2 regions of the Lysinibacillus sp. NPDC097162 genome follow, and region 2 is predicted to be linked to the other one. Evidence: riboswitches for the same ligand, from Rfam matches in the RefSeq annotation. Region 2 holds a riboswitch; the other holds the start of a gene.
The links. A riboswitch is a leader RNA that binds a small molecule or an ion and turns the genes downstream of it on or off. The one in region 2 is predicted to bind cobalamin.
Positions count from the first base shown of each region.

Region 1 (15,137 bases), on a different contig from region 2:
CTTTTTTCACTCCTATGCTTTATTTTTATAATTTTGTATCGCTTGTATCGTCGTCTCATAAACGCCTTTACCAATAATCTTACCGACATCTGTTATCGGCCCACCGTAGCGCATTTCCTCACCCTTTTGCGTTGCCGCAATAAGCAAGCTATCTGTCGCAGTGCCCGTTGCAATTGTATCACTACGGTAATCGCGAATGTTTTCCATTTGCAATGCCTTTGTTTTTGCTTCATTTGCAGTCATCAATGCTTGAAAAAATGCCTCTTCCGACAAACAACCATTGATGATGACCCATGTATTAATAGTACCAATATATGGCGTATCCTGTCTTTCGTGTGTGCGAGAGACATCTACAGCATTTCCAACACCCGCAGTGACAACGACAAACACACTACCGAAAGAAGTGCTATATTCATTTAGTGCATAGAGTTGTGTAGAAACAGCAGTTAACATGACAACCGTGCTAGTCGGCGAAAAATGCTCTCTTTGTAAAAAATCTGCGACCTCTTGTTTCACATCATTAACAACATAGTCTCCTGGTACAGAGCGATTCAATAGGCAGTCATACCACCCTATGCCAGGATTATGAACAGCTGAAGAAACTGTTTTTAGCGGGACATTTGATTTCAGTTGGATATAATCTGTTGTTACTTTAAAATCTTCTTTTACAATGACAGCTCGTTGCTGATATTCACTTGATGATGGCATGATTGTAATTTGCGGTTTAGGTATTTCTGGATGGGCATAGGTTGTCACTCTTGCCTGATATACGTCCTCAATTTGAGACGCTATTAATACTTTATGTGGTGCACCTAAAGCGCGTACACAGCCGCTTTCCATTAATAACAATTCATCGCAATAGAGGGAGGCTAAATTCATGTCATGCAGTACCATAATAACAGTTAAACCACATTCAATTGCTTCCTTACGCACCATATCTAAAATTTGACGTTGATGCGCAATGTCTAGGTGATTTGTCGGCTCATCTAGCAATAATACTTCCGCTGTTTGCGCTAAAGCTTGTGCTACAAAAACACGTTGTTGCTCACCGCCTGATAGAAACTCCATGGATGTATGCTCATAGCGCGTGACGCCCGTTTGCTCCATGGCATATTGAACTGCTTGCTCATCCCTCTCTGACCAATGAGAAAAAAAGCCAGTTTGATGTGGATAACGACCGAGCGATACTGCCTCACGTACTGTATTTGAAAATGCATTGGCATGTAATTGTGGTAGTACGGCCATCTTTTTTGCCAACGTGCGCGGACTATATGTTTTAATATTTTTGCCATCCAATAAAACAGTCCCTGCCGTTGCTGGTAATACGCCACTAATTACTTTCAATAATGTTGATTTGCCACTTCCATTTGGCCCTAAAATGCCAAGTACTTTCCCCTTTTCTACCGTAAAACTTACATCCTTAACGATTGGTACGTCCTCATAGCCACCTGATAGATGTTCAACGATAATCATACACGTACCCCCTTGCTTCTACGCTGCTTATAGAAAATATAAGAAAAGACAGGTGCACCAATAAATGCAGTTATAACACCTATCGGTAGCTCACGTGGAATAATTATCGTACGCGCCACTAAATCGCAAATGATCAGTAATGTTGCACCATTCAAAAAGGATAACGGCAATAAATGACGGTGATCTGAACCCCATATCATACGCGTCATATGCGGTACAACTAAGCCGACAAAGCCGATTGTTCCTGAAACAGCGACTGCCGCCCCAGTAAGCATGGAGCCGCCTACTAAAATTAAATATTTACTGCGCTTTACATTGACACCTAAATGCTTCGCGCGTTCCTCTCCATATAGCAGAACATTTAGCTCGCGTCTTTGCGTCCACAAAATAACAGAGCCAATGACAACAAATGGGGTAATCATTTGCACATACGGCCATCCTCGCATCGAGACTGAGCCTAGTAACCAGCCAATCACTTGGCGGAGCTCCTCACCTGATAACGCAATCATTAATGAGATAAGTGAACCTAAAAATGAGCTAAAAATAACCCCCGTTAAAATAAGCGTCTCCATTTTCAATGAACGGTCTACTATTCTGGCAAAGCTCATCACAGCTACCATCGTTAGTACGGCCCCTACCATACTGAGCGTTGGCAATGCATATAAACCGACAACTGGTATAGAAATGCCGAAAAACAATGTCATGACAGCACCGACTGACGCTCCTGACGATACACCAAGCGTATACGGATCTGCTAACGGGTTTTTTAACAATCCTTGAAAGGCTGCCCCTGCAATCGCCAACGATGCTCCTACAAGACCTGCGAGCAAGACACGTGGCAAACGAATTTTCCATAAAATATTGGCAGCAGTTTCATCTGCCGCTTTATTCCAAAATACTTCTAACGGAATATGAACCGAGCCTATTGATACGCCACACCAGATGCTAACGATAAGTAACGTAATGGCTGTTACATAGGCAAAAACTGTTTTGCTCACTCGAAAGCCTCAGGATAGATGGCTTTCGCTAACTCTTCAAGCCCATCTGCTAACCGCGGGCCTTGACGACTTGTCGTATTTTCATCTACTTGCACAATAGCCTTATTTTTAACAGCCGTAATTGTATCAAAGCCTGCACGTTGTGGAATTTTCGTTAAAATATCGGGCACATAATTATAAGTAACCACGATGACATCTGGATTTTTTGTAATAATTTGTTCTGCATCAATTTTGAACCAGCCATCCGTATCAGCCGCGATATTTTCGGCATGAATCATCTCTAGCATCTCCTGCATAAATGTGTCCTTGCCAGGTGTGTAGATTTCTGGTTCATCTGACGTTTCTACAAAGACTTTTTTCGGCTTCACGCCCTGTAATTTTGCTTGGACTTCCTCAACCTTCGCTTTCATATTGGCAATTATTTTTTCTGCCTCTGGTAGCTTACCGGTGGCGCGACCTAATTGCTCAATCGTCGTATATGTCTCATTAAAATCACTAGCGTTTGTCACAACAAATACTTTAACACCCGCTGCTTCTAGTTGATCCATTGCTCCCCCTAAAGAAGCTATACCTGATTCATGTGCAAAAACAATATCAGGCTGTAAAGCAATAATTTGTTCTATATTAAATTCCATACTGCCGACCTTTTCCTTGTCAGCTACCTCTGGCGGATAATCATCATAATCATTTACGCCAACGATTTTATCATTTAAGCCAAGTTCAAATAAAATTTCTGTGTTACTTGGAATAAGAGAAATAATTTTCTCTGGCGGTGCTTCTAGTACAATATCTTTGCCAGTAGCATCTGTTATTGTTAGCGGGAACGTTGCTTCGTCTAGCTGCTTTGTATCCTGTTGCTCCTGCTGTTCTGTTGTTGATTTGTCATTTTTCGGCTCTTCTCCACATGCTGCTAGAATGCCCATTGCTAAAAATGCTGATAACCCTATTTTCCAATACTTTTTCATTGTGAGACCTCCTTAGATTGTATGTGCATTTTTCAGCTCTGTTCACTTGATTGATCGATATAATGTTGGCATTTCTACCCGAACTTATTGCCTTTATGTTCAATTATTTATCGTCAGTAGCTTTCCAAAACAAAAAAACCTCTCGTCATCATAACGAGAGGCGGTGCTTGCACAAATAAACCACCATCCTATCCTCGTAGGCTGCAATGTATCGTTCTATAAAGGCAGGTCTCCTGGCTCGTGCTCCAAATGCTTTTTCATGCCTTCCCAAAAAAATTCAGTGGCATAGATTGAAAAAACTCACACTTACAGTGGCGGGACCGCATCGGAATTACACCGATTTCCCTTTTCACTTTACTTTAGTAAAGAACCTTTATAATATTTAGTTGATTTTATTATACATGAAAATAGAAATAGATAACGATAAAAAAAGAGACCCTAAGTTAGTGTCTCTTGTTTATGATCGTTGAATTCCGCTGCGTGCGGACACTTTCCACTTCAATCAACTAGTATAATTGTTTGAGTGCCTGTCACTACATAGAACCTAATATAATGTCGAGATCTAAATCGAAAAAATCCACTTCGCTTTCCGCGGGCGCACACGTAAGCCGCAAAAGTCGCTACCCGCCTGGTTTGTTGCGGCTTACATTGCGTGCTTTCCCGCAGGAGTCTACGTGGATTTTTACTAATAATAAAATTTTCAAAATTGTTTGCGTGCCTGGCACCCACTACATAATTTCCGAAAAATATTGAACAGTTTTCATTGGTGCACCTATTTCGCGCAATGCCCATGTATCTTCTAAATAAATATCTGCTAGCTTTTCATACTTGCCACCAAATTGGACTGCCCATTCGACTGCCACTACACTTTCGTATAGATGAGCCATTTTTTCTGCTACCCCCTTTGCCTCATACGACTTCGTAGCCTCATCCAAACGACTAAAGACTTGCAAAGTAGCTTCGATTTTCTTCAATTGCTTGCCTACAATTTGTACTAAGGAACAATCAGTTAACTTCGTCAAACGCTCGCGCATCACATGTACAAATAATTCATGGGCATTAAATTTATCTACTAAGCGAATTAGCTCAAGTGCTAAAATGTTAGCCGTTCCTTCCCACACCGTAAGTACTTGAGCATCTCTAAGTAAACGTGGTGTTACAAAATCTTCGATATAACCGTTTCCTCCATGCAATTCAATGGCTTCGCTTGCGTAATGTACCGCCTGTTCAGCCGTTTCTTTTTTCATAATGGCAATATTTAAACGATTAAGAATGATGTCCTCCTCGTCCCCCTGACCACTCGTTACCTTGTCATATAATTGAATAAGATCAAAAACAGTAGCGACCTCTACATGTAGCTTAGCAGCATATTTTCCTAATGTATCCTGAATCATTGGGTATTGAATTAAAGGTTGACCGAACGCATTTCGGTTTGTTACATAATGCTTCGCCTCTAAATAACCTCGACGCATAATACCAATGGAAGCAACAGCGTTACAAATTCGAGATAAATTAAGTGCCTCTAACATATAATAAATTCCTTTATTCGGCTCTCCAACGATATACGCTACTGCACCATCGAATTCCACCTCTCCTGATGGTACTGCTCTGACACCGAGTTTATCCTTTAAACGCCGAATGCGAAGGTGGTTAACCTTGCCGTCATCTTGACGCCAAGGTACAGCAAATAATGTTAAACCTTTCGAACCTGCTGAGGCGCCTTCTATACGTGCTAATACCATCGCCACACCACACATTCCAACATTTGATGCAAAGTACTTCTCTCCATACAAACGATAATGACTTCCTTCCTCGACAGCCTCTACAACATTTGCGCCGACATCTGAGCCTCCTTGCCGCTCCGTTAAAAATGTTGCTCCTTCATATAGCTCTGTATCGCCTGTTGCACAAACATGTGGTAAAAACCTGTCCTTCAACTCATCACTCGCATAATGATCAAGCAAATAAGCTGTTGCCATCGTTAAGGTAACTGGACAATAGAAGCCAGGCTCTGCATGTGAAAGTAAATAGCCTTGTGCAAAGCTATACACATAATTTCCCTTTCTACCTAACTGCGGAATTTCCTTATGCACATAGCCAACGATTCCTGTGTTATATGTTTCTTCAATCGTTTTTTTGTAGCCTTCATTGACCCAAATTTCCGAAATATCCTCACCATAAGCATTGTATCGCTGCAGTTTGGGCTCTCCCTCTCTGTCTGTATGCTTCGCCCTCACGTCGATGTCATTTGCACAAAGCTCACCGAAATCCTTTAACTCTCGCTTAGCATAGACTAGAAGTTCTTTATCTAGCATCATTTCTAGTAGTTTGTGTAGTGTTTCATCCTCTGTGAAAAAGTTAGTCGTCCGATTTGCATCTTGCTGTAATACTTTCATATTTATCTCACCTCTTGTTCCTTCAAAGATTGTTTTAATATTTTTCCTGATGCATTTCTTGGTAGCGCTTCCACTTGTTCGAATAAGCGTGGAATTTTATATTTTGCTAGATGCTCCTCTAAATATATCTTTAGTTCACTATCATCAATCTCTGCCTTTGCAGCATACACTGCCTTTACGGTTTCTCCCCACTGCGGGTGAGGGACACCGATAACAGCCACCTCAAAAATTCCTTCATAGCTTAAAAGTAAATCTTCAATCTCTTTTGGATAAATATTGACACCGCCCGAAATAATAACATCCTTTTTGCGATCGACAATCCAAATATAGCCGTCTTCATCTTTTCGAGCTAAATCTCCTGTTTTCAGCCAGCCATCTATAAACGCTGCCTTTGTTGCTACTTCATCCCTGTAATACCCCAACATATTGCCTTCACCAAATAACACAACTTCGCCCACTTCATTCACTCCGACATCTTCCCCGCTGTCGTTAATAATACGAAGCTCCGTCCCTAGAGGTGCACGCTGACCTATACTCCCTGCCTTTTCTTCATGCTCTTGTCCGAACATTAAGGAACCACTTGGCCCAGCCTCTGTTAATCCATAAACACATGTTAGATTTTCTGTTTGGAAAGCTTTTTGTATATGGCGAATTTCATTTTGTGATAACGGTGCACCTCCGTAAACCCACCATTTCATCGAAGATAAATCCGCTGTTTGCAATCTCTTTGTTTGGGCAGTTAATAAATAGGCAACAGGAGCCCCGAAAAAATGCGTCGTTTTTTCGTGTTCAATCGAATCTATCAATAAATCTGGTGTAAATGTTGGCGTTAGTACATTTGTTGAGCCAACAAGTACGCCAGCCATTAAAAATAAATGTAATGGTGCTGAATGCGTTAATGGCATCATAAGGAGAATGCGACTTGTAGGCTTAACTTCCATTTCTACTGCAATCATCTGGGCTACAGTTAAAATATTACGATAGCTAAATAGGACGCCCTTCGGTTTTCCTGTTGTGCCTGATGTATATAAAATCGTTGATGCATCGTCTTCATTTAGCTGACAATCTATTGGTTGTGTACTGGCATGTTGTATTAGCGTTTCATAATGAAGCCACCCTGCCTCCACATGTCCTGTTTTAATTTTCAACGGCACGACATTGATATGCTCGACCGCAGCAAAAATAGCCTCATGCACTAAAATGGCTTTAGCTTCTGCATGCTGTGCAACATATTCAACCTCCTGCAATGTAAATTTTGCATTTACGGGAACGACAATTGCACCAATACGTTGAATCGCAAAATAGCTAACAACAAACTCTACAACATTTGGCATAAAAATAATTACTTTATCATCTGGACGAATATCCAGTTCTATCAAAGCATGACCGAGTCGAGTCACTTGCTCATCTAAATCACGATAAGTCACTCTTCTTCCATGACAAACAACAGCTTCTTTTCCAGCATACTTTCGGGCATTTCGTGCTAATAAATTTGAACTATTCATCGTGCATCTCTCCCTTTAAAGTTAATAATTTCTCACTAAACATGCCATGTAATTGCAGTAATTCATTTTTCATTTGTGTAAGCTCGGCTATTTTACTATCAATTTCTTGAATTTTTTGATCTCCATATGCCACAGTACGTTCCAATTGTTGAATTCCTGAGCGATCAAAATCAAAAAGCAACACCATTTCCTTGATTTCTTCTAATGAGAAACCATAACGCTTCCCCCTAAAAATAAGCTTGAGCTTCGCCATTTCTTTTTTTGAGAAGGTGCGCTGATTCGTAGCCGAACGATGAGGACATAGAAGCCCAAGCTCCTCGTAATAACGAATTGTACGTGTAGACACATTAAATTGCTTCGCTACCTCCTGAATCGTTTTCAAGCAAGCTCCCCCTTCACAATTTTCATCAGTATATCATTAACGTTAACGTAAACTTCAACAGAAAATTAGAAATAAACAGAAAAATTAATACACAAAGGAGTAAGTTCAGTGTCAGGCACTCGAACAATTCTGAATTTTGCTTAGAAACTCCTACTTAGAACGCACGTAACGTAGACGCAAAAAAACCACGAGTAAGTGCCAGGCACTCAAACAATTTCCACCGAATAAAAAACCCCGACACGTAATTGTGTCGGGGTCTAATAATCATATTACATTTTTTCAGGTGCAGATACGCCGATTAGACGTAATGCGTTAGCAATAGTAGTACGTACAGCCGTAATAAGTGCTAAACGTGCTTCTGTTAGCTCTTTATTCGAAGCATCTAACACTTTTTCAGCGTTATAGAAGCTATGGAACGCAGCTGCCGTATCTTGAATATAGTTGGCGATACGGTGTGGCGTACGGTGTTTTGCTGCATCCGCCACTACTTTCGGGAAATCACCGATTTTTTTCAATAAATCAATTTCTTTTTCAGCAGTTAACAGGCTTAAATTCGCTGTTGATGTAGCAAAGCCTTGTTCAGTTGCTGAACGTAAAATTGAAGAAATACGCGCATGCGCATATTGAGCATAATATACCGGGTTTTCGTTTGATTGCGATACCGCAAGATCAAGGTCAAAGTCCATATGTGAATCACCAGCTGTTTTCACGAAGAAGTAACGTACTGCGTCTAATCCTACTTCTTCAACAAGCTCACGCATCGTTACAGCATTCCCTGTACGTTTCGACATTTTAAATTTCTCGCCGTCTTTATATAACTGAACCATTTGAATAACTTCTACTTCAAGCGTGTCACGGTCATAACCAAGTGCTTGAATAGCCGCTTTCATTCGTGGGATATAGCCGTGGTGGTCAGCTCCCCAGATGTTAATTAGTTTATCAAAGCCACGGACAATTTTATCTTCATGGTAAGCAATATCAGGTGTTAAATATGTGAAAGATCCATCATTTTTTATTAATACACGATCTTTATCATCGCCAAATGTTGTTGAACGGAACCAAGTAGCACCATCTTCTTCAAAAACATGGCCATTTGCTTTTAATTTATCTAATGCTACTTCGATTTTGCCGTTTTCATATAATGATGTTTCAGAATACCATACATTAAAATTCACGCGGAAATTCGCTAAGTCTGTTTTCAATTTATCTAATTCTAATGCTAAACCATGTTGACGGAAAAATGCAAAACGCTCTTCATCAGATTTTGATAAAATCGAATCGCCATGCTCACTCGCTAATTTACCTGCAATATCGATAATATCCTGACCGTGATAACCATCTTCTGGCATATCTGCAGCAAGACCTAAAGCTTGCTTATAACGCGCTTCTAATGAATAAGCTAAGTTATTAATTTGATTACCAGCATCGTTAATGTAGTACTCACGAGATACTGCATAACCAGCCATATCTAAAACATTACACAATGAATCCCCTACAGATGCTCCACGTGCATGACCTAGGTGAAGGTCACCTGTCGGATTTGCTGACACAAATTCAACTTGTACTCTCTCACCAGCTCCTGCCTTTGAACGTCCATAATCTGCACCTTGTTCAAGGACAGCTGTTACAACACCTGTTAAGAAATCTTTACGGACAGTAATATTCATAAAGCCAGGACCGGCGATATCAATTTTCTCGATATCAGTACCTTCAGTTTCAAGGTTTTCTAAAATTGCTTCTGCAATCGCACGTGGTGGCTTTTTAGCTAGTTTCGTTAATTGCATTGCAATATTCGTTGCATAATCACCGTTTGCTTTATCCTTTGGTGTTTCTAAGTGAATCGTTAATTCTGTACCAGCTTCAACTAAGCCAGCTTTTTCAACAGCCTGTGCAATCGCCGTCTTAATGGCTTGTTGTACTTGTTCTACTGCGTTCATCATTGTACCTCCGTAAATGTAATGTCTAATGTATAATTGCCAACATTTTGTCCACCCATTAATAAATCATACTGCACATGAAAATCTCCACGCATTTCATGTCTAGTAAATAACATATTTTTAGTTTGAGTCACGAGTGGCATCGAACCAAATTCACTTTCATAATGGCCTATTTGTTGTTCAAAAATATTGAGTGGTAAGCGCATTTTTACTGCTCCTGCGCGCATAATAAGTGCCCGTTCTTTGTCTAACTTCATCGTCGTGCGGATTGTTTTTTCATCCTGCATCTCTTCATATTTTAAATATAGGGAATCTGCTTTATTTATTAGCTGCCCATTTAACCACATTTCAAGGGTTTCGGACTCCCCATCAATCGGACGAATCGTCGAAATGAGCTTAATGTTCACCTGCGATTTTTCTTCGTTCACCATCATGGACGCTCCCTTTTATTCTTTTTACTATAACCTTTTTATTATAGGATGAATGTCTACTTTATTTCAAGATAGAAGTGAGTATTGTTTTCAAGCATTGGCAGACAAAGTGAAAAGATTTACTATTATTTATAGATCTTCGAGAAAGGAACTACTATTATAGATGTTACTTCACATTTTTGTCAGCTTTTGTATTACCTTTACATTAATCATTTTAACGTATTGGCCATTTACCCATCCGGCTCGAGGACAATCACTAATTAAAGAATTTAAACCCATTTTGGTAGGTATTTCTTTTGGTCTAACAGGTCTTATACTAAGTGGCATTTCGTTAAACTATTTGAATGGAACACTTATAAACATCCATATTGTCCCTCTTCTTTTTAGCGGACTTATCGGTGGCCCGTGGTCGATTGTTATTAGTGGCATAATCATGGCAATAGGAAGCTTAATCATCATCCCTACACAAGAAGTACTATCGATAACAAGCTTATCAAATATTAATTTATTAGTAATTTCCATTGTTCTTGCGCTTTTTGCATTAAAAAAACCAATTACTTTTCACACATTAACAGCCTATTTTTATAGCCTGACGATTGAAATCACTGTGATGTTAGTTCTTATTGTTACTTTACCAGCTATACTAAAAATAAAGATTATATTAGGGTTCGTTGCCTATGCACTTTTTACATTTTTTACAATTTTCACTGTTATTAAACGTTTACAAGCGACAAGTGAAAAAGTACAACTCACCTACCACCTTAAAGAAAAGGACTATTTAACGCAGCTCCCAAACAATTTGGCAATTCGATCCTTTGCGCAAGGTATGGTTTTAGAAACGGACCATTTTTCAGTGCTCCATTTTGACGTCGATGATATGAAAGAAATTAATATCAAGTATGGCCATCTAGCTGGTGATGGGGTTATTAAACAACTCGCCACAATCATTAATGACTATGTAGAAGCTATAAACGGTATTGCTGCACGGGTTGCAGGGGAGGAATTTTATATTATATTAAAGGATGCCCCACCAGCTATTGCTCTATATCATGCCGAGAAACTGCGACATCAAATTGCACTTCATTCTTTCAACATCAATACTATGCAAACTACGCCATTAACGGTTTCCATCGGTATTAGCTCAAGTCCTGATAACGGTGTAGAGTTTGATGAACTTGCCATTATTGCTGCACAAGTTACAACCGATATAAAAGCTTTAGGTGGCAACAAAGTATTACACGCCAATAATATTGACTTCGGCACAGAAAACTAATATTTGGTCTAATACACGAGAATCTGCGAAAGTAACGCAGATTCTTTTTCTTTTCCCCTCCACTAATAGTCGTTGACAGTTATTCACTATAACACTACATTTATATTATAATTTCAGAATTTTCAATCTAATAATAGAAATGAGGATTGCTGTATGTTAACACTTGAGAATATCCAAGCTGCTAAAATGAAAGTTGCGCCTTATATTTATGAAACACCTGTTGTTCGCTTACATGGACTCGATGAACTGTTAAATTGCAATGTTTCGATAAAAGCCGAAAATATGCAAAAAACAAACTCCTTCAAATTGCGTGGTGCTCTGAATAAACTGCTCTCGATGCCACTTGAACAATTACAACAGGGCGTTGTTGCGGCATCGTCAGGTAATCATGGTAAAGGTGTTGCCTTCGCAGCTAAACTATTAAATATTCCGGCAACAATCGTTTTACCAGATTCAGCACCAAGTATTAAAGTTGAAGGTATTCGAGCACTAGGTGCAAACGTTGTACAATGTAAGCTTGCTGAAAGACACGATATAACGGAAAAACTTAGCTTAGAACACGGCTATGCCATCATCCACCCTTATGATGATTATGACATTATGGCTGGTCAAGGAACGGTAGGATTAGAAATTTTAGAACAATTCCCTCAAGCTAATGCAATCGTTATACCAATTGGCGGTGGTGGGCTAATAAGTGGTGTCGCAACTGCGGTAAAATCTTTAGCACCTCATATTAAAATCATCGGCGCGGAACCAGCTGTTGTATCACGCTATGCTGATAGTTTAATTGCCGGTGAAAGATTACTTTTAAAAGAGCAAAAGTCTTTGGCAGATGCACTCTTAACTTTACAACCTGGTGAGCGAAACTTCCCCATTGTTCAAAAGCTTGTCGATGATATTGTTCGGGTAGACGAGGCTTCTATTGAAAGCGGGATGAAAACATTACTACTAGCAGGCAAGGTAGTGGCCGAACCATCCTCTGCTATCGGAATCGGGGCAGCTCTTCAAGGGAATTTACCTATTACTAAAAATGATCATGTTTGCTTTCTTATTTCAGGCGGCAATATTGGGTTAAATCAATTACACAATTTATAAGGAGGCTACCATTTAAAGTACGAAGGTGAGCTATATGATTAAAATTGATACATTTATTGCAATCGAAACAAAAAGTTTCTATTCACATACGGTTGAACAACTCCACCATGAATTTACTAGTATTCAAAGTAAAAATGCGCTACAGATTATCTCAAAAAATCTAACGCAAAGTAAAGGTCATTTTTTACACGGGGCTATTATTGTAGAAATTGATGGTGTTCAAATTACGTCGTTGTTTGATTGGGATGATTGTGACTTAATATGGCCAGGGTTTTTAACAATGGTTATTGATTATTTACATGATGGTTTTGGTGAAACTGCTATATCATTGAATGATATTCAATGGACTTTAGAAAAAATTATTACGAAACCAAATCATTTAGTAGTTTTTTCTTCAAAGCATGGTATGGGAAAAATCATTAAAGGTGTTTGCAACGAAAATGACTTTCTTCAAGCAGTCTTGCTCAGCGCACATCAATACCTGTCGCTAAGACAACAAGATACGCGAACACAAACTTTAAATGGCATGGCCGAAAAATACAATTATCTTAAGAGCCAGGCACTCAAACAATTTTGAAAACTTTATTACTATCAAAGTAAAGATCCACTGAAACTACTAAGGGAACGCACGTAACGTAAGCCGCAACCAACCACGTGTTGGGAGGTTTGCGATTTACAACGTTCCCACGGAAAGTGAAGTGGATCTTTACAATATAGAAGGCTCAGTGCCAGGCACTCAAACAATTTAAATAAAAAATAAGGCTAGCTCATAGCTAACCCCACTCTCTTTTTTAGGTAACTTAATAAAGAGCATCCGCAATGCAAACTGTGGATGCTCTTTCGCCTTTAAGCTGTATCAAAACTTACTAAAAAGAATAATTTCTTTGCGACCAAACGAATGGTTATTACAAATGAAGTACCCTGTATAAGAAAGCAACAAACTGCGCACGTGTTACAGGTTCATTCGGTCTAAAACTACCATTATCCCCTAACGCAATCCCATAATTTTCGAGAATGGCAATGTAATCATGAGCCCAATGTGTTGTAGGAACATCTTCGAAATGACTTGTCCCTTCTGAAGTCAATCCAAATGCCAACACTATTATTTTCGCCAATTGCGCTCGTGTTAATGATTCGCTTGGATGGAAGAATCCATTGGACCCGTCTATAATCCCTGCCTGCTGCAACTTCATAATGCCCTCATAGTATGGATGATTTGCTGCAATATCATTAAATGGTGTTATCTCGCGACTTGGTACTAACTCAAAGGCACGAGCGATAATAATTGCAACATGCTGACGTTGAATTGAATCATTTGGACGGAATGTTCCGTCTGGGTAGCCATTGATTATTCCACGCATTGCTATATTCTCAATCATTTCTTTTGCCCAGTTTGTAGAAATATCACTGAATGTTATTGTTGGTGTTGGATTTTCGGGTACTTCAGGTTCTGTAGGCTTTTCTGGCTCTACTGGAATTTCTGGTGTTGGTTTAGGATTTGGTTTTGTTTCCGGCGTTGGAATATATCCACCACCTCCACCTGATGAACTATTTTCTATCCACTTCGCATATAGCGTTGTATTCCCTACTACCGTATCTTTTGTAAAATCCCATGAATTAATAAGAGTAACCTCTTTATACCAACCACCAAATGTATAACCTAGTTTTGTCGGTACAGTTGGTTCTGTTATTTTTCCGTTGTATGATACATTTTGAGGCGTGACACCACTGCCTCCATTTGATTCAAATGATAATGTATAACGATTAACTTTCCACAAGGCATATAATGTGACATTGGAGGCGTTAATAGTAAACTTGTTATTTGCCACATAGTTTATCCCACTGCCATCTGCTTTTGTATTCCAACCATTAAACGTAAATCCAGTCCTTACTAGATTGCCAGTATTATCAGCTACTGTAACGCTATGTCCATTTTCATAAGTTTGACTATTGACTGGTGCTTGTCCTCCAGTTGCTCCGTTTCCGTCGTATTGTACTGTATATTTAATCGGAGCTGTTTTATTGATACTGAATGTTACGGTAATTGAGTTACCAGCGTCATCCGTAACTACGAGCACATAGGAGCCTTCCGCGTCCACAGACATCCCACTCACAAACGATTGCCCATTTAGTGTTGCAGTACCTTCGTTAAATGTAATGGTTTTTGAGGAATTGTAACTTCCTCCTTCCGCTACACCGCTGACAATTGGGGCGGTCTTATCGATAGAAAATGCAATGGTTGTAGTATTACCAGCGCTATCCGTAACAACAAGTACATAGGAGCCTTCCGTGTCTACAGACGAGCCGCTTGTAAAGAAAGTGCCGTTCAATTTTGCTATACCTTCATTAAACGTTATTGTCTGGTTAACATTGTAGCTCGCTCCGTTTGTTACACCATTGACAACAGGGGCGATCGTATCCACAGTGATACTGTTTTGAGCTAACCCTACATTGCCCGCACGATCAATTAAACGTACATACACCGTTTTATTTCCATCTCCTGCTGGTAATGTATAGCTTTTAGTTGGACTAAAGGCTTCGACACCCGACCAAGAACTATTGTTACTAGAAAACTGTACTCCTACTACATCTGTCACACCACTGTCTAAGGATAAATTAAGCGTTACAACACGATTCGTTGTATACGGATTCCCATTATTGATATCAACAGAGCCTGTTGGT
Region 1 covers NZ_JBIWDT010000002.1:185,969-201,105, forward strand. Annotated here, with positions in the region: gene ACIQXW_RS13080 (adenosylcobinamide amidohydrolase) at 13-1,473, opposite strand; gene ACIQXW_RS13085 (FecCD family ABC transporter permease) at 1,470-2,471, opposite strand; gene ACIQXW_RS13090 (ABC transporter substrate-binding protein) at 2,468-3,436, opposite strand; cobalamin riboswitch at 3,643-3,826, opposite strand; gene ACIQXW_RS13095 (acyl-CoA dehydrogenase family protein) at 4,165-5,832, opposite strand; gene ACIQXW_RS13100 (class I adenylate-forming enzyme family protein) at 5,835-7,337, opposite strand; gene ACIQXW_RS13105 (MerR family transcriptional regulator) at 7,330-7,719, opposite strand; gene argS (arginine--tRNA ligase) at 7,989-9,656, opposite strand; gene ACIQXW_RS13115 (YwiB family protein) at 9,656-10,090, opposite strand; gene ACIQXW_RS13120 (GGDEF domain-containing protein) at 10,251-11,360, shown strand; gene ACIQXW_RS13125 (threonine ammonia-lyase) at 11,514-12,455, shown strand; gene ACIQXW_RS13130 (hypothetical protein) at 12,490-13,032, shown strand; gene ACIQXW_RS13135 (S-layer homology domain-containing protein) at 13,361-15,137, opposite strand, start outside.
Region 1: another riboswitch for cobalamin. It lies ahead of ACIQXW_RS13090 (ABC transporter substrate-binding protein); the one in region 2 lies ahead of ACIQXW_RS21095 (hypothetical protein).

Region 2 (15,137 bases):
ACAAAAATTCCAACAACGGCAGCTTCTCAAAAGGTAGTCTACGCTCCACCGAGTATCGAAGAAGTACCTGATGGACCGATGAAAGAAGCTATTTTATTTGGTTATGAGCTTGTAAATAATACGCACGTTGCTGCGGATGAATATGTAGGAAATCAGTTATCTTGCACAAGCTGTCATGCAGGTGCAGGCTATGATGAACAAGCCTCTTCTTTAGTTGGCGTTATGGCTAACTACCCACAATATATCGCTCGTTCTGGAGGAATTGTGACGATTGAAGAACGCATAAATGGCTGTATGGTAAGAAGTATGAACGGCAAAAAGTTTGAAATGAACAGTGACGAACTTGAAGCTATGGTTGCCTATTTTGCTTATATTTCACAAGGAGTACCGATTGGAGCAGAGCGTGAATGGGCAGGTACAAGTAATATGAAAAACATACCTGTTCCAGATGTAGCGAACGGCGAAGAATTATACGGACAATCTTGTATTGCTTGTCATGCTGCAGATGGCTCTGGTACTGGCGCTAACACAGGTCCAGCATTATGGGGCGATAATTCCTTTAATGATGGTGCGGGGATGGCGCGTATGTCCAAAATGGCTGGCTACATTAAAAATAATATGCCAGTTGGAGCGGGTGGAACATTATCTGATCAAGATGCTGCTGACTTAGCTGCCTACATTTTATCGCAGGATCGTCCTGAATGGGCCAACCACGATAAAGACTGGCCAAAAGGTGGTCGTCCTAACGACTTAATGGATAAAGAGAAGCGCGATCAAGTAAAAAATGGCACGATTGATTGGGCGCAAGTGCTTTCTACGAATTAGAAAAAAGTGCCAGGCACCGAAACAATTCTGAATATTGTCAGTGAAAATCTATGGAGATTTCTGCGGCTTACGAAAAGCCCGCGGAAAGCGAAGTGGATTTTTACGTTATAAGAAGTCCTATTATGCGTAAAAGAAAATAGTGGAACTGCCTCCAACTTATCTTGCTGTCCCTAGTAGTTCGGAAAAGAAAGTTAGTACATGAATTTGGTATACTAGCAGTATTAGGAAAAACAACGGGAGGTGGCGCTTGTTGATTTACTTGAAGTTACTTATTCAAATTATATTTGTTGCAGGAATTATTTATTTTGTTAGTGGTCGTTTAATAGGCTCAAATATTAACTTTGTACGAAGAGTACTGTCTGTTGTTATTAGTGTTACACTTACGTCCTTTGTTTATTGGTACTCCTATTTGCGTCATCGAGATTTTTTATCGGAGTCAATGATGCAAACCGTTACCGAGGTAAGTACGCTTATTTGGATAGGTAGTATGTTGCTTATCTCGATGCTACTCTATCTCGTATTCGAACTGTTTGATCCAATAGGGATTAAAGGTGGAGAGCGCCGTAATGGGCAAAAATCAATATTGTTGAGATTGCGCAGCTACTGGCGTCAGCAGAAGAGATTGCGTCAGGTGCTAAAAATAGCAGTAACAAATGGTATAGTGCAAACGATTAAATATGCAAGGCAGCGGGAAAATGAGAAGGAGCTTGCTGTTGCATTACGTACAACTTTGGAGCAATGTGGCGGGATATTCATTAAATTCGGGCAAGTACTTTCAACGCGCAAAGAATTATTTTCTCCTATTATTATAGATGAGTTAAAACATTTACAGCAAAGTGTAAAGCCTTTACCTCAAGAGCAAGTTACAAAGATTTTAGAGGAATCCCTACCAATGTCTGTAGATGATGTATTTACAAACTTTCAAATGGAGCCATTGGCAGCAGCTTCTATTGGACAAGTACATAAGGCACGACTGAAAAACTATGAAGAAGTCGTAGTCAAGCTATTGCGTCCAGAAGTAAAAGGAATTATGCGTGATGATCTTGATATTTTAGAGGAATTTGCAAATTGGTTTGCAAACAAGTCTACTTGGGCAGAGTCTTTAGGCTTCCGAGAATTAGCGGGAGCATTTGCAGATGGCTTAAGGGAAGAAATTCATTTAGATATTGAAGTACGCAATACTTTACAGGTAACGAATGCTCTTGCCAAAAGTGAATATAAAGTACGTATACCTAAAATATATACAGAGTTTTGCGATGAAGACATCATTGTAATGGAATACGTTCGTGGTAAAAGTGTGGCTGAGGGTTCATCTGAATTTAGACGATTGAATATTGATCGCAGACAATTTGCACGAACAATTTTGTATTCCTTTTTTGAACAAATGTTATTTTCAGGAATATTTCATGCAGATCCGCACCCAGGAAATATTTATATTGATGAGACAGATGGGGGACCAATTCTCCTCGATTTCGGAGCGGTGGGACGCTTAGGAGCTACACAACAAGAGGGATTAAAGTTATTTTTATTAGGTATTCAACAAAATGATTCCAGTATTTTATACGATGGCTTAATGTTGCTAGTAGAAAATAAGGACTATGCGGATCGTGGTAGGGTAGAACAGGCAATGGACCAAATATTACTTAAAATATCCTATGTAGATCGTATTCCAACTGAAGAATTGATACATTCGTTGTTTACTGTCGTACGGGATTTTGGCCTTGCGTTTTATCCTTCTGTTGGTTTAGCGCTTCGATCATTAGTAACATTAGATGGGACATTACGTGTAATTGATTCGCAATTTGATATTTTTACAGAAGCTAAAGATTTTTCCGCATCTTATATGAGAGCTGCATTTTTAAGACCATTTAAAGAACCGATGGCGACAAAAGATCGAGTGCAGGAAGAACTGTCGATGCTGATTCCTACTTTACGAAAAATGCCAAGACGTATCGATCAGCTTATTCAAAGAGTAGAAAGCGGAAAAATTATATTGCATCATGATATTTTTTCAGATGACCATAACTCACGTTTCATTACCCAGCTATTTGCACGTTTTGTTTTATTACTTGTCGGCATTACATTTGGTATTATCTCGGTCGCACTACTAGCAATTTCTCAATTCATTCATGAGTCGTATGCAGTGTATTTGAATACTGCCGCTTATCTAGGGTTGTTCTTATGTGCAATTTTATTAGTAAGACTATCTATTCAAGCGCTACGCTCAATGAGGTAGGAGAAGACACTACAAAGTGCTGATTAAAAGTATAAAGAAATTCACTATTACTGCATTTTGTCATTTAGTAGGCATTGGCTGCAATGCAATTTTGTTAAGCAATTAAAGTCGTCAATCGCATATTTCCTAGTGTTTTTCACAGTGTACATTTTCAGTTGATTGGAGCGGCAAGCGCTCGCCCGCAGCAGAAATCAATGGTAGTAGTTTAATTCTATGAGTTTGGATACAGTTTGAGGTAGGGGATGATTCTCCTACCTTTTTATATTACAAAAAGATTACAAATAACCAAGGTGCAAGGTGCTATTTAGAGAAATTTGTAGTAAATTGTAGCGTTATATTAATGTTTTGTAGAAAAATGTCGTATTAATTACAATGTTACAATTATATTTCGAGTTTTACTAAACTATTAAAACGGTCGGAAATAGTATAAAAGTTACGGCAATAATGCTAAACTTTAAAAGGCTAATAAAAACATAAGAATTTAAATTGATCGTTCATGTATTTACATAGGAAAATAAAGAGCGAAATTGATAGATGAAGGGAAATGAAGACCCATGGGTAAGCGTAATAAATGGCGTAAGTCGATGGTGCTAGCATTAGCACTTGCAGGCGGCCTATTATTTAATACAGTTCAACCGATTGAAGCACACGCTGAAGAAACGTCTCAGCATATGATAGATAAAAAAGCGAAAATTGATGCAGAAGTTAAAAATTTAGAAAAAGAGTTAGACCAACTTCAACAAGAAATTGATCAAAAAGTTAAAGTATTTAACCAAGTACAAGCAGATATAAAAGAAGTAGATGCAGGTATTGTTGAAACTGAAAAACGTATTGAGCAACGTTCAACTATTTTAAGTGAGCGTATGGCTGCATACCAAGCACAAGATAACACAGTGGGTGTATACTTAAGCGTTGTTCTAGAATCGAAGAGCTTTGCAGATTTAATGGACCGTGTCGTAGCGGTAAAAACATTAATGGATGCTGACCAAGAGCTAGTAAATCAACAAGAAGCAGACAAAGCGAAATTAGAAGAACAAAAAGCAACATTAGATGAAAAACAAAAAGAGCTTCAAAAACAATTCCAAGAGCTTCAACAAAAAGAAAGCGAAATGGAAGTGAAAAAAGCTGAAAACCAAGCAAAATCACTTGCATTAAAGGCACAAATTGCAACGAAACAAGAAGAAGAGCGTCTTGAAGCAGAGCGTAAGGCAGCGGAAGAAGAAGCAGCTCGTTTACGTGCACTTCAAGCAGCTACACCTGTAGTTCATGTCAACAACAATAACAACAACACTAACACTAGCGGTAAAAATAACGGTGGTAGCAAACCTCAACCAATCATAGTTGGATCTGGTTCAGGTACTGCATCTTCAGGTGATGCTATTTCTACAGCGAAGCAATTCCTAGGTCGTTCATATGTTTGGGGTGGCAGTAATCCTACAACAGGCTTTGACTGCTCAGGTCTTGTACAATGGTCTTACAAGCAAGCTGGCGTATCATTACCTCGTACAGCATCACAACAATATTTATCAACAAAACGAATTTCAGCAAGTGAAGCTCGTGTTGGTGACTTAGTATTCTTCAGCTATGGCTCAGGCGTAGCGCATGTTGGTATTTACCTTGGTAATAACACAATGATTGATGCTCAAAATAAAGGGGTAGTCATTGAGTCACTAGATTGGTGGAACCAATATTTAGTAGGCTTCGGTCGTATTCAATAAGTCTATATTAGTTAGACGATTTTAATAGCAAAAAAGTTAAATAAAATAGCATTCATTATCAAGTAACGATAATGGGTGCTATTTTTATTTGAAAATCTATAAACATAAATCTGTATAACAGTTTTAAATACTTTAAAAACTGTAACAGACACTAAGGAATTTGGTCCAAACAATTAAATCACACGAAAAAAACGATTGCGCCAACTGCTTACATTACTTGTGTAGAAGAAGCAGTAATAATCAAACACTTCTTAAAGAAAGCGGAGTCAATCAATTTATAACTTCATATTCTAGTAGTCGTAAATAGACAAAAATGTAAGGCACCCTCTGTTTAAAAAGAACCGAGAGTGCCTTTTGGTATTTATACGCCCATCAAATAGAATATCCCTTACTGCAGTATATTTTTTCAATCTAATCTTATATTAAATTTTGAAATTGAATTTGATAATCCCTGTTTCTTTTAAGGCGAAGAGGAAGATGATAACAAATGGTCCTACGAGTAAGCCGATGACGCCAAACAATTGCAAACCAATAAACATCGCGATTAATGTTGGTAGAGGGGGTAAGCCGATATGTGCACCCATTACTTTAGGCTCGACAGTTCGGCGAATAATTAATAAAATAGCTGCAAGAACAAAGAGCTTAATGGCAATCGCTGTATTACCCATCAGGAGGTGATAAGTTCCCCAAGGTGCTAAAATAATAATTGAGCCAAGGAACGGGATAACATCAATAATCCAAATAATTATGGTCATTACTATCACATATTTCGGTTGAATAAGTAGTAAACCTACAAGTGTAACCCCAGCTATAATAAAGCTAACAAGAATCTGAGCCTTCATAAAACCGAAAAATGCATCTTTTAAACGATTAGTAATAATTTTCAATTTCTCTTCAGTTGTAGGCTTTAAAAATTTGTAAGTTGACTGTTTTAATTTTGGTAAATCTAGCATAAATAGAAATAGGGCGATCATATAAACAAGAAGACTTATAAAGAGGCTTGGAATTTGTGAAAAGAAGGTCGTAACTTTGGTATAATTAAAGAAGTTTAAAAAAGATTCTTCAACTTTCTCAATGAAGTCGGTTGTCGTTTTTTGAAGTGAAGCACTCACTTCAGTTGGAAAGTCTTCTGTATATTTTGAAATATTCTCTTGCATATGACCCCACATCTCGGATAATTTAGAAATATAGTAAGGTGCTTGCTTTGAAATGGAAATAATTTGCGACATTAGTTGCGTAATAGTAAAGTAACAAATAATAGAAATAAAAATAACACTTACTATGTATATAAAAGCAACAGCTATTTTTCGCGACATTTTCCATTTTCGTTTAAAAAACATAACAATGGGTTCTAATAAAAAAGCTGTAACACCTGCTAAAATAATTGGCACGGAGACAGGAATGATAAAATATAAGGCTATAAGTAGGCATATAATCGCTAGAGTTCGTATAGTCAACTTTCGAGTTATAGTTCTATTCATAAGCTCTCCTTTTATCGTTATTTTTAAGTAAAGTGTAACATAAAAAAATTAAAATTTGAAAACGTTCTGAAAGAATGAAGGTAGGGATAAATCATGGAAAAAGAGATTTTGCAACTTTTTAGTAATTTAACAGAGCGTGACCGTGAGATTGAATACGAGTCGTATAGAAGATTGATAAAAATTATGCAAGAACCAGTAGATTGGACATATGCAGTTTGGGAACAGCTTATTAAAGCCCTTACATATACAGATGGACATGCTCGTGCACGGGCAGCACAGTTTTTATGTGCATTAGCAGCAAAAAGTGACCCGGAAGAACGTGTTCTGGATGATTTTTTAAAAATTTGGGCCGTAACATACGATGAAAAAACAGTAACTGCAAGGCATGCTCTTCAAGCAATTTGGCAAATTGGGCTTGCTGGACAAGTTCAAAGGGATTTAATTGTTTCGTATTTAGCGAAAAGGTTCCAAACATGTATCGATGAAAAGCAACCATCGCGTATTCGATATGATATTATTGTCTCCTTCAAGAAATTGTTTGATGCTACGAATGATCAAAACTTACTGGATATTGCAAAGAGATTAATAGAAGAAGAGCAGGATATAAAATACAAAAAGAAATATAAAACAGCCATCCGTTAAAATAGCGAGATGGCTATTTTTATGCCCAAGTGTGTTATTTTGAAGAAAGAAAAGTTATTGATTATAATGAAAACAGGAGGATGGATTCAGTTTTTGATAGGTCTTATATACTGACGTAAGCTTTAGTATAAGTGAGAGCCAGAAACTATCTATAAAGAGGAAACACGTAAATCTGCAACTGTATATAGCATAGTAACAGTATAATTTTTGTAAATAAGAAAGGGTCGGGTCGAGAAAATGGGGATTTATAATTATTTAGTGAAAAAGCCAAATGGTGAAATTTTATCAATGGAGACATTTCGTGGAAAGACAATGTTAATCGTCAACACAGCCAACCAATGTGATTTTACATATCAATTTGAAGATTTACAAAAAATGTATAATAAATATGACAAGGGAAATTTCGTTGTTTTAGGTTTCCCATGTAATCAGTTTGGACAGCAGAACCCAGAAGATGGAGTTGAGACAACTCAACTTTGTCAACTTAACTACGGGGTAACTTTCCCGATTTTTGAACTAGTTCAGGTTAATGGAGAAGAGACACATCCGTTATTCAATTATTTAAAGCACGAAGTAGATTTTCGTGAATTCGGAAAGGCAAATATGCAGGAAAAGATGTTAGCTGAGGCTATTATCCAAATTGCACCTAGCTTTTTAGATGGACGTAACATTCGTTGGAACTTTACGAAATTTTTAGTAGATAATCAAGGTCATACAGTTGAGCGCTTTGAACCAACAGATTCACAATTAGATATTGAGCAAGCTATTGAAAAAATTTTATAACTAGCTATTTTAATCAGAATTTTTAGGCTGGAATAACAAATAGCGGATCACTATGTAGAAATAGTGCTAAGTTTTGTATAAATATATTCGAATATTCCACAATCTCGCAACTACTCTTTCAAATCAATATATGATAAACTGCTAATCAAGTGAATAATTCTTGCAGAATAATGGTGCTAACTTTAGCATAATCGGGAATTCGGTGTAAAACCGAAGCTGTTTCCGCAACTGTAAGTACAAGAATCATAAAAAATGCCACTGTCGAAAAGGTGAAGACCCAAGATGGGAAGGTTTTATGATATCGCTACTGCATTGGGTAGTGAGCTGTACGAGCCAGGAGACCGACCTTTATTTAATGTATAAAAACTCTTCGGAAGCTAGGAGGATATACGGCAAATACATAGGCAATGTCGCGTGAGGCGGCACTATATATGCTATTTTCGTCGTTCCCTAGGGAGCGGCGTTTTTTTATGCACCTGTAAAGCAAAATCTGTTCATGAAAGAAAGAAGGGACTAAGTATGAAAAAAGATGCCCGTTATTCTTGCTACCCGTTCATGCGTGAAAAAATATCTACAGTAGATTTTGAGATTCGTACGGATAGTTTAACAACTCATGTCGGTGTAGCATTGACGGCTGTAAAAGCTGAAAAAGTTGAAGTAGTGGCGACAGATTTATTGACTATTTTGCCAATGGCCTACCATGTAAATGGCTCAGTACGTGGCAAATTAGCGGTAACGGAAGAAGATTTGTTATGGCTTAGCGAGCGCTATGATTTTTATGTGGGGCATGTAAAGGAAGAAATCCAAAACTTTGTTTTACCACAAGGTACGGGGGCTGCAACTGCGCTTCATTTATGTCGTAGTGAGGCAAAAAAATCATACCGTGTTCTACATAAAGTTTCTGAGGAAAGAGAAGTACCAGCCATCCTTTTCGATTACTTAGGATTATTAGCTAATGTATTTTTTGTAATGGCTGTATACATGAATCAACAAGCTGGTATTGCTGAAATACCGTTTATAAGCAAATCATATCCGATGAAGAAAAAGAAGGAGAATGTGTAAAGTGAAGAAACTATTTAAATTCCAATGGCTTACAGTGTTAATGTTAGCACTTGTATTGGCAGGTTGCGGCACAGCAAATGAAGCTAAAAAGGACGATACATCGAAAACAGGACAACAAGCTGAGCAAACAGGCTACAAAGTGACAGATGATCGCGATGTAGAAGTAGCATTTGATGCAGTACCAAAAACGGTTGTGTCATTACAACCGAGTAACACTGAAGTTCTATTTGCACTAGGTGTTGGCGATAAAGTAGTTGGGGCAACTGAATATGATACGTACCCAGAAGAAGCAAAAAAAATCGAACGAGTGTCAGATTCTGTAACATTCAATAGCGAGAAAATTGTAGCGCTAAAGCCTGATGTTGTAATTGCTTATTACACAGGTAATGACGAGACACTAGATGCCCTTAAAGGTCTTGAAGATGCAGGCGTGAAAGTATTTGTTATTAAATCAGCCGCATCATTTGAAGATGTTTATGGAGATATTCAACAAATCGCTGAAGTGATGGGTGTTCAAGATAAAGGTGAGCAATTAAACAAAGATATTAAAGCGAAAATTGCGGATGTGCAAGCAAAAGTAAAAACTGTAGAAACACCGAAAAATGTTTATTTAGAAATTAGCCCTAAGCCAGATATTTATACAACAGCAGCTGGTACTTTCCAACAAGAGATTCTTGATGCAGCGAATGTGAACAATGTATTTGGTGATCAAACAGGATGGGTAAAAGTTTCTGAGGAAGATGTTATCGCAAAAAATCCTCAAGTTATTTTAACAACAGTAAACTATGTAGAAGACTCAGTAGGCGAAATTCTTGGGCGTGATGGATGGAATACAATTACTGCTATTCAAGATAAAGCAGTAAATTATATTGATACTGATATTTCCAATCGTCCAGGTCCACGTATTGGTGAAGCTGTTGAGATGGTAGCAAAAGCAGTATATCCCGAATTATTTAAATAAGGATAAATGGTGAAAGCCAACTATTAAAATTTGGGCAAAAGAGATAAAGTGTTAGATTGACTGCAATCAATCTAACACTTTTTTGCTTGTGAATGTTGTTGTCCGCTAAGTACAGGCTTCACGGTCTTCAACCTCCGATATCTTCAAGACAATCGGTGATTCATAGACTTTGAATCTCTACTAAAAGGTTTTGTGAATAATTGGTATTATCTTCAGTTGTTCTATAAAATAGAAATATAAATGATTGCTTAAATAAGGGAGGCGTAGTGGATGACACAGTTTGACATGAAGGTTATTCCGTTTGAGGCAGTCTTAAATTTCCGCGATATGGGTGGCTATAAGACGCGAGATGGCAGAGTGGTTAAGAATGGATTGCTATATCGTTCGGCTGCACTAGGTAAGATGACACCGGCGGATAAGGAGCGCTTTGAAGCACTAGGAGTAAAAACAATTTTCGATTACCGAGATCAACAAGAGGCTCAAAATAATCCTAACCCCACATTCAAGGGCGCAAAGTATATTCAAATTCCTGCAAAAGGCAACCACGCATTTGAGATGCCGACAAATACCGGCGGCCACAATTTTTATAAGGTTGTAAGCCCAGAGATGTTCCGCGATTTTTATGCACAAATGCCATTTAACAATGCTTCATTTAAAAAATTAATGTCTACAATTCAAAATCCAGATAATTTAGGCCTCGTTCATCACTGTGCCGTAGGAAAAGATCGAACGGGAATTGGCGGTGCGCTCATTTTGCTCGCATTAGATGTACCCGAGGAAACCATTATGCAAGACTATTTAGATACGAATATTTATTTACGCCCTATGGTAGAACGAATGGCACAGGCAATACAAAATACTTTTAATGACCAAGAGTTACAACAGTTCCATGCATTAATGTCAGCACGTGAGGATTATTTGCAAGCTGCCTTCGATGCTATAGATAGTCGTTATGGTTCGAAAACAGTGTTTTTAGAGCAAGAGTTTGGTTTAACAACAGAAAAACGCCAGCAATTACAAGAAAATTGCTTATGCTAATAGGACGCCCTTTCACAGTAAGTTAGTGAGAGGGATTTTTTTGTAAGCTATTCAAAATATTTTTGTATTAGCTATCCTTTACAGTAGTAAATCTGTGATAAGATACAATAGATTTTTATGTAATATAGAGAGAAGTGAAGTTGTTGGGAAATGCGATTAGAGAGAAACATTCGGCAGACCAATTTAGTCTATTTCATTTAACATGGCCGATTTTTTTAGAAGTTTTTTTATTTATGTTGATGGGATTAGCCGATACATTTATGTTAAGTGCCTTATCGGATAACGCTGTATCAGGTGTGGGCGCAGCAAATCAATACATTCATATTGCGATATTAATTCTTGAAGTGGTAGGCAATGGTGCTGCGATAGTTGTCTCGCAATATTTAGGTTCAAAAAGATTATTAGAGGCTACAAAGATTTCAGCGTTGGCAATTACGATGAACTTAATTGTTGGGCTTATTATGAGTGCTCTGTTTTTCTTAGGCTCAAGCCATTTAATGACGATGATGAATTTGAAGGGCGATGTCTTACAATATGCCCAAAGTTATTTAGTCATAATTGGTAGTTTTATTTTTTTACAAGCTATTATTAATGCATTAGCGGCTATTATTCGTGTACATGGTTGGACGAAGCAGACAATGTATGTATCACTCGGTATGAATGTCGTTCACGTCGTGTTAAACTACGGTTTGATTTTTGGTAATTTCGGATTGCCGGAATTGGGTGTGAAAGGGGCTGCGATTTCCTCCATTATTAGTCGTGGACTTGCGGTTATTGTATTTGCATGGCTGTTGTATCAGGTAATGGAGATACGTGTAAAAATCGAATACTATTTCACATTTTCAAAAGAGTATGTTAGAAAAATTTTAAATATCGGGTTACCGTCTGCATTTGAGCAAGTGCTTTATCAATTTTGCCAAATTGTCTTCCTCTATTATGCAACTTATATAGGATCTGAAACGCTTGCAGCAAGACAATATGCAATGAATATTTCGATGTTTACGTATTTGTTTGCGGTTGCAATCGGTACGGGGACAGCTATTATTATTGGCCGCTATGTAGGCGCGGGTAAAAAAGATGAGGCTTATCATCAATTATGGATAAGCGTGCGCTCAGCTTTTATTTTTACAATACTAATGGTAAGTGTAGTGACGATTTTTAGAAAACAGTTAATGAGCATATTTACAGATAATGCAGAGATTATAGCCATTGGTGGGTCTGTATTAGCATTAAGTATTTTATTAGAAACAGGTCGTACGATGAATATCGTAGTTATTAATTCATTACGTGCTTCAGGCGATGCAAGATTTCCCGTGAAAATCGGCTTTTTATCGATGGTCTGCATGAGTTTGCCACTTGGCTATTTATTTGTATTTGTTTTAGATTGGGGACTAGTAGGGATATGGTTAGCTATTTCAGCAGATGAATGGATGCGTGCCATTATCGTATACTTTAGATGGAAAAGTCGAAAGTGGGAGCGTTTTGCAATTGTCTCACCTACTGAACAAAAGGAGGCGAATTAAATGGGAGCACTTTCTAAACGAGCTGCAGGAGCAGCGTTAATAGATGCAAATATCGGGTTATTTGCTTGTCCGATTTGTCAGGAGTCCATGCAGGTCTATGATCAAGGGAGGCTTACATGTTCAGCAAACCATTCCTTTGATATTGCTAAGCAAGGTTATGTAAATATGCTGACGCATAGTGCAGCTTCTAAATATAGTAAAGATCTTTTTGAATCCCGTAAAACGATTATTGATAGTGGTCTATATGATCCACTAGAGGAGAAAATAGCAGAACTAATAGGAGAAGCCAAAACAGTGCTTGATACAGGCTGTGGAGAGGGATCACATTTAGCCCGTATACTGTCGCAAAAACAAGGGATAGGCATTGGTATTGATATTGCAAAAGAGGGTATTCTTGCAGCTGCTCGGCATTATCCAAAGCAAATCTGGTGTGTTGGTGACTTAGCAAAGAGTCCTTTTGCCAAGACAAGCTTTGATGTCATTCTAAATATTTTATCCCCAGCTAATTATGAAGAATTTAAACGATTGCTTACATCAAATGGATGTGTCGTAAAAGTGGTACCGCAAAGTGGCTATTTGCAACAATTACGTTCACAACTTTATGCTGATTCGGCAAAAGAAACATACTCCAATGAGCAAACTGTAGAACGCTTTCGTGAAAGTTTTTCAAATGTCACAGTAGAGCGTATAACTTATACGGTGCCACTTGCTTCTGTGCTCGTTCCTGCACTGCTTGAAATGACGCCGATGGGCTGGCATAAGGCGCAGCATGCAGAAGTGACTGTAAATGAAATCACGATTGATGTCGATGTCCTAGTAGGTCGGGTCTAAATCATAAATGCAAAAAAATTGGAAACTCCTGTGAAAAAAACAGGAGTTTTGTCGTTTTTGGCGAACTAGTACGCTATGTATAAGAAAATGGAGGTGTCTATATGGCAATGACCATGCCGGAGACGATTCGATCCACTGCGACAACTGGAGAGCGCCTGTTGTTTAGGACATTGAAGGAATATTTGCCTGATGATTATATAGTGTACTATGAGCCTGAGATTTTAGGGAGACGTCCAGATTTTGTAATTTTAGGTCCGGATTTAGGAATAATTGTACTTGAGGTAAAAGATTATACAAAAAATACATTAATGCAAATAAACCAGGATACATGGATGATTCGTTCTACAAAAGGTGAACAAACTACTGTGAAAAGTCCATATAAGCAAGCAAAAGATTTTATGTTTCATATATGCGACACACTTAAAAAGGATAAAAGCCTTGTGCAACTCGAAGGTAAATATCAATTTAAACTGAAATTTCCTTGCGGTGCTGGTACTGTTTTTACAAGGATGACCCAATGTGATTTTATTGAGAACGACCTCTATAGCGTAGTAGAGCCAAATTTTTGTTTAACTAGAGACGAAATTGATCCAGATTATGAAGGCTTTTCAGAGGAAAATTTGTTTGAGAAGATTATAAATATGTTTAGTATGCCATTTCGATTAAAAGAGTCACTAACTCCAGAAGATATCAATCGTATCCGGTATCATTTATTTCCTGAGGTAAGAATTAGTGCGGAATTTAAAGAACCTATACCTTACCAGGATCAGCTATTACTGTCGTTACATGATATTAAAACAATGGATTTACATCAAGAGAAATTAGCGAAGCAAATCGGAGATAAAAACCGCTTGATTCGTGGAGTTGCCGGTAGTGGAAAAACATTAGTTTTGGCTGCGAGAGCAAAACTATTGGCAAAACAACATCCGGATTGGAAAATACTCATCTTATGCTACAATATTTCTCTTGCACGTGCAATTGAACAAATGATTTTTCATATGATGCATACTCCTGATAGTTTATTTGAATTTGATTTTTCAAATAACACAGATGGCTTCAAGCCACAGAAACATCATATTGAGGTGCGTAACTTTCATGCATTTTTAAAGCAGGATTTAAAAACTGAAGAGGGGAAAATACAGCTGTTACTAGAAAAAATGGAGAAGGGAGAGGTAATTTTACCGAAATACGATGCCATCATGATAGATGAGGGGCAGGATTTTGAAAGTGAATGGTTTAAGTTAGTAGCAAACTTATTGAACCCTGATACTATGTCACTTCTATTAGTAGAAGATCGTGCCCAATCTATTTATAAACGTACGCGTTCATATATTCAAGATACTGGTTTAAGCTTCCAAGGACGTTCAAAGGTACTTAGCATTAATTATCGTAATACTGCACAAATTGTGAAGTTTGCATGGGACTTTTATCAGCATTTTTCCGTATTAAAAAATAAAGTCGTTTCTAAGGAGATAAATGGGGAGATTATTGCTCCACAAAGCACAAGACGTAAGGGTGATGAACCTGCCATTATTCGACGTAATAATTTTTTTGAGGAAGCGCGAATTGTAGCATTACAAATACAAAAGCTACATATTGAAAGGAAAATTCCTTATCATGAAATTCTTATTTTATATAGAGTGAAAAAGAGTAAGGGGCAGGATTACGTAGCAATTTTACAGCAACAGCTAAGTGAAATTGGCATTCCATATTATTGGATTGCGGAGTCAGCAGTTAGTAAACGTGCATTTGAGCGAGAAGAAGAATCGGTAAAGATTAGTACAATTGATAGCAGTAAAGGATTGGATTTTCAAGTTGTATTTATGGTGAATCTTGACAACACCCCATGGTATTTAGAGGAAGATGTGGAGCAGGAAGTAGCAAGACTCTATATTGGAATGACGCGGGCGAAGCAATATCTATGTCTTTCCTACTCAGGAGATTCTGTTTATACACAATACTTCGATGACATAGCAATGAATCGAAAAAAGCTAAAGAAGAGTGGAAGTAATAGCGGATAATACGTATGGTAATGTT
Region 2 covers NZ_JBIWDT010000007.1:105,484-120,620, reverse strand. Annotated here, with positions in the region: gene ACIQXW_RS21125 (c-type cytochrome) at 1-825, shown strand, start outside; gene ACIQXW_RS21120 (ABC1 kinase family protein) at 1,076-3,061, shown strand; gene ACIQXW_RS21115 (C40 family peptidase) at 3,616-4,779, shown strand; gene ytvI (sporulation integral membrane protein YtvI) at 5,202-6,260, opposite strand; gene ACIQXW_RS21105 (hypothetical protein) at 6,354-6,902, shown strand; gene ACIQXW_RS21100 (glutathione peroxidase) at 7,140-7,685, shown strand; cobalamin riboswitch at 7,840-8,049, shown strand; gene ACIQXW_RS21095 (hypothetical protein) at 8,205-8,747, shown strand; gene ACIQXW_RS21090 (ABC transporter substrate-binding protein) at 8,749-9,708, shown strand; gene ACIQXW_RS21085 (tyrosine-protein phosphatase) at 9,979-10,746, shown strand; gene ACIQXW_RS21080 (MATE family efflux transporter) at 10,890-12,269, shown strand; gene ACIQXW_RS21075 (putative RNA methyltransferase) at 12,270-13,100, shown strand; gene ACIQXW_RS21070 (3'-5' exonuclease) at 13,202-15,121, shown strand.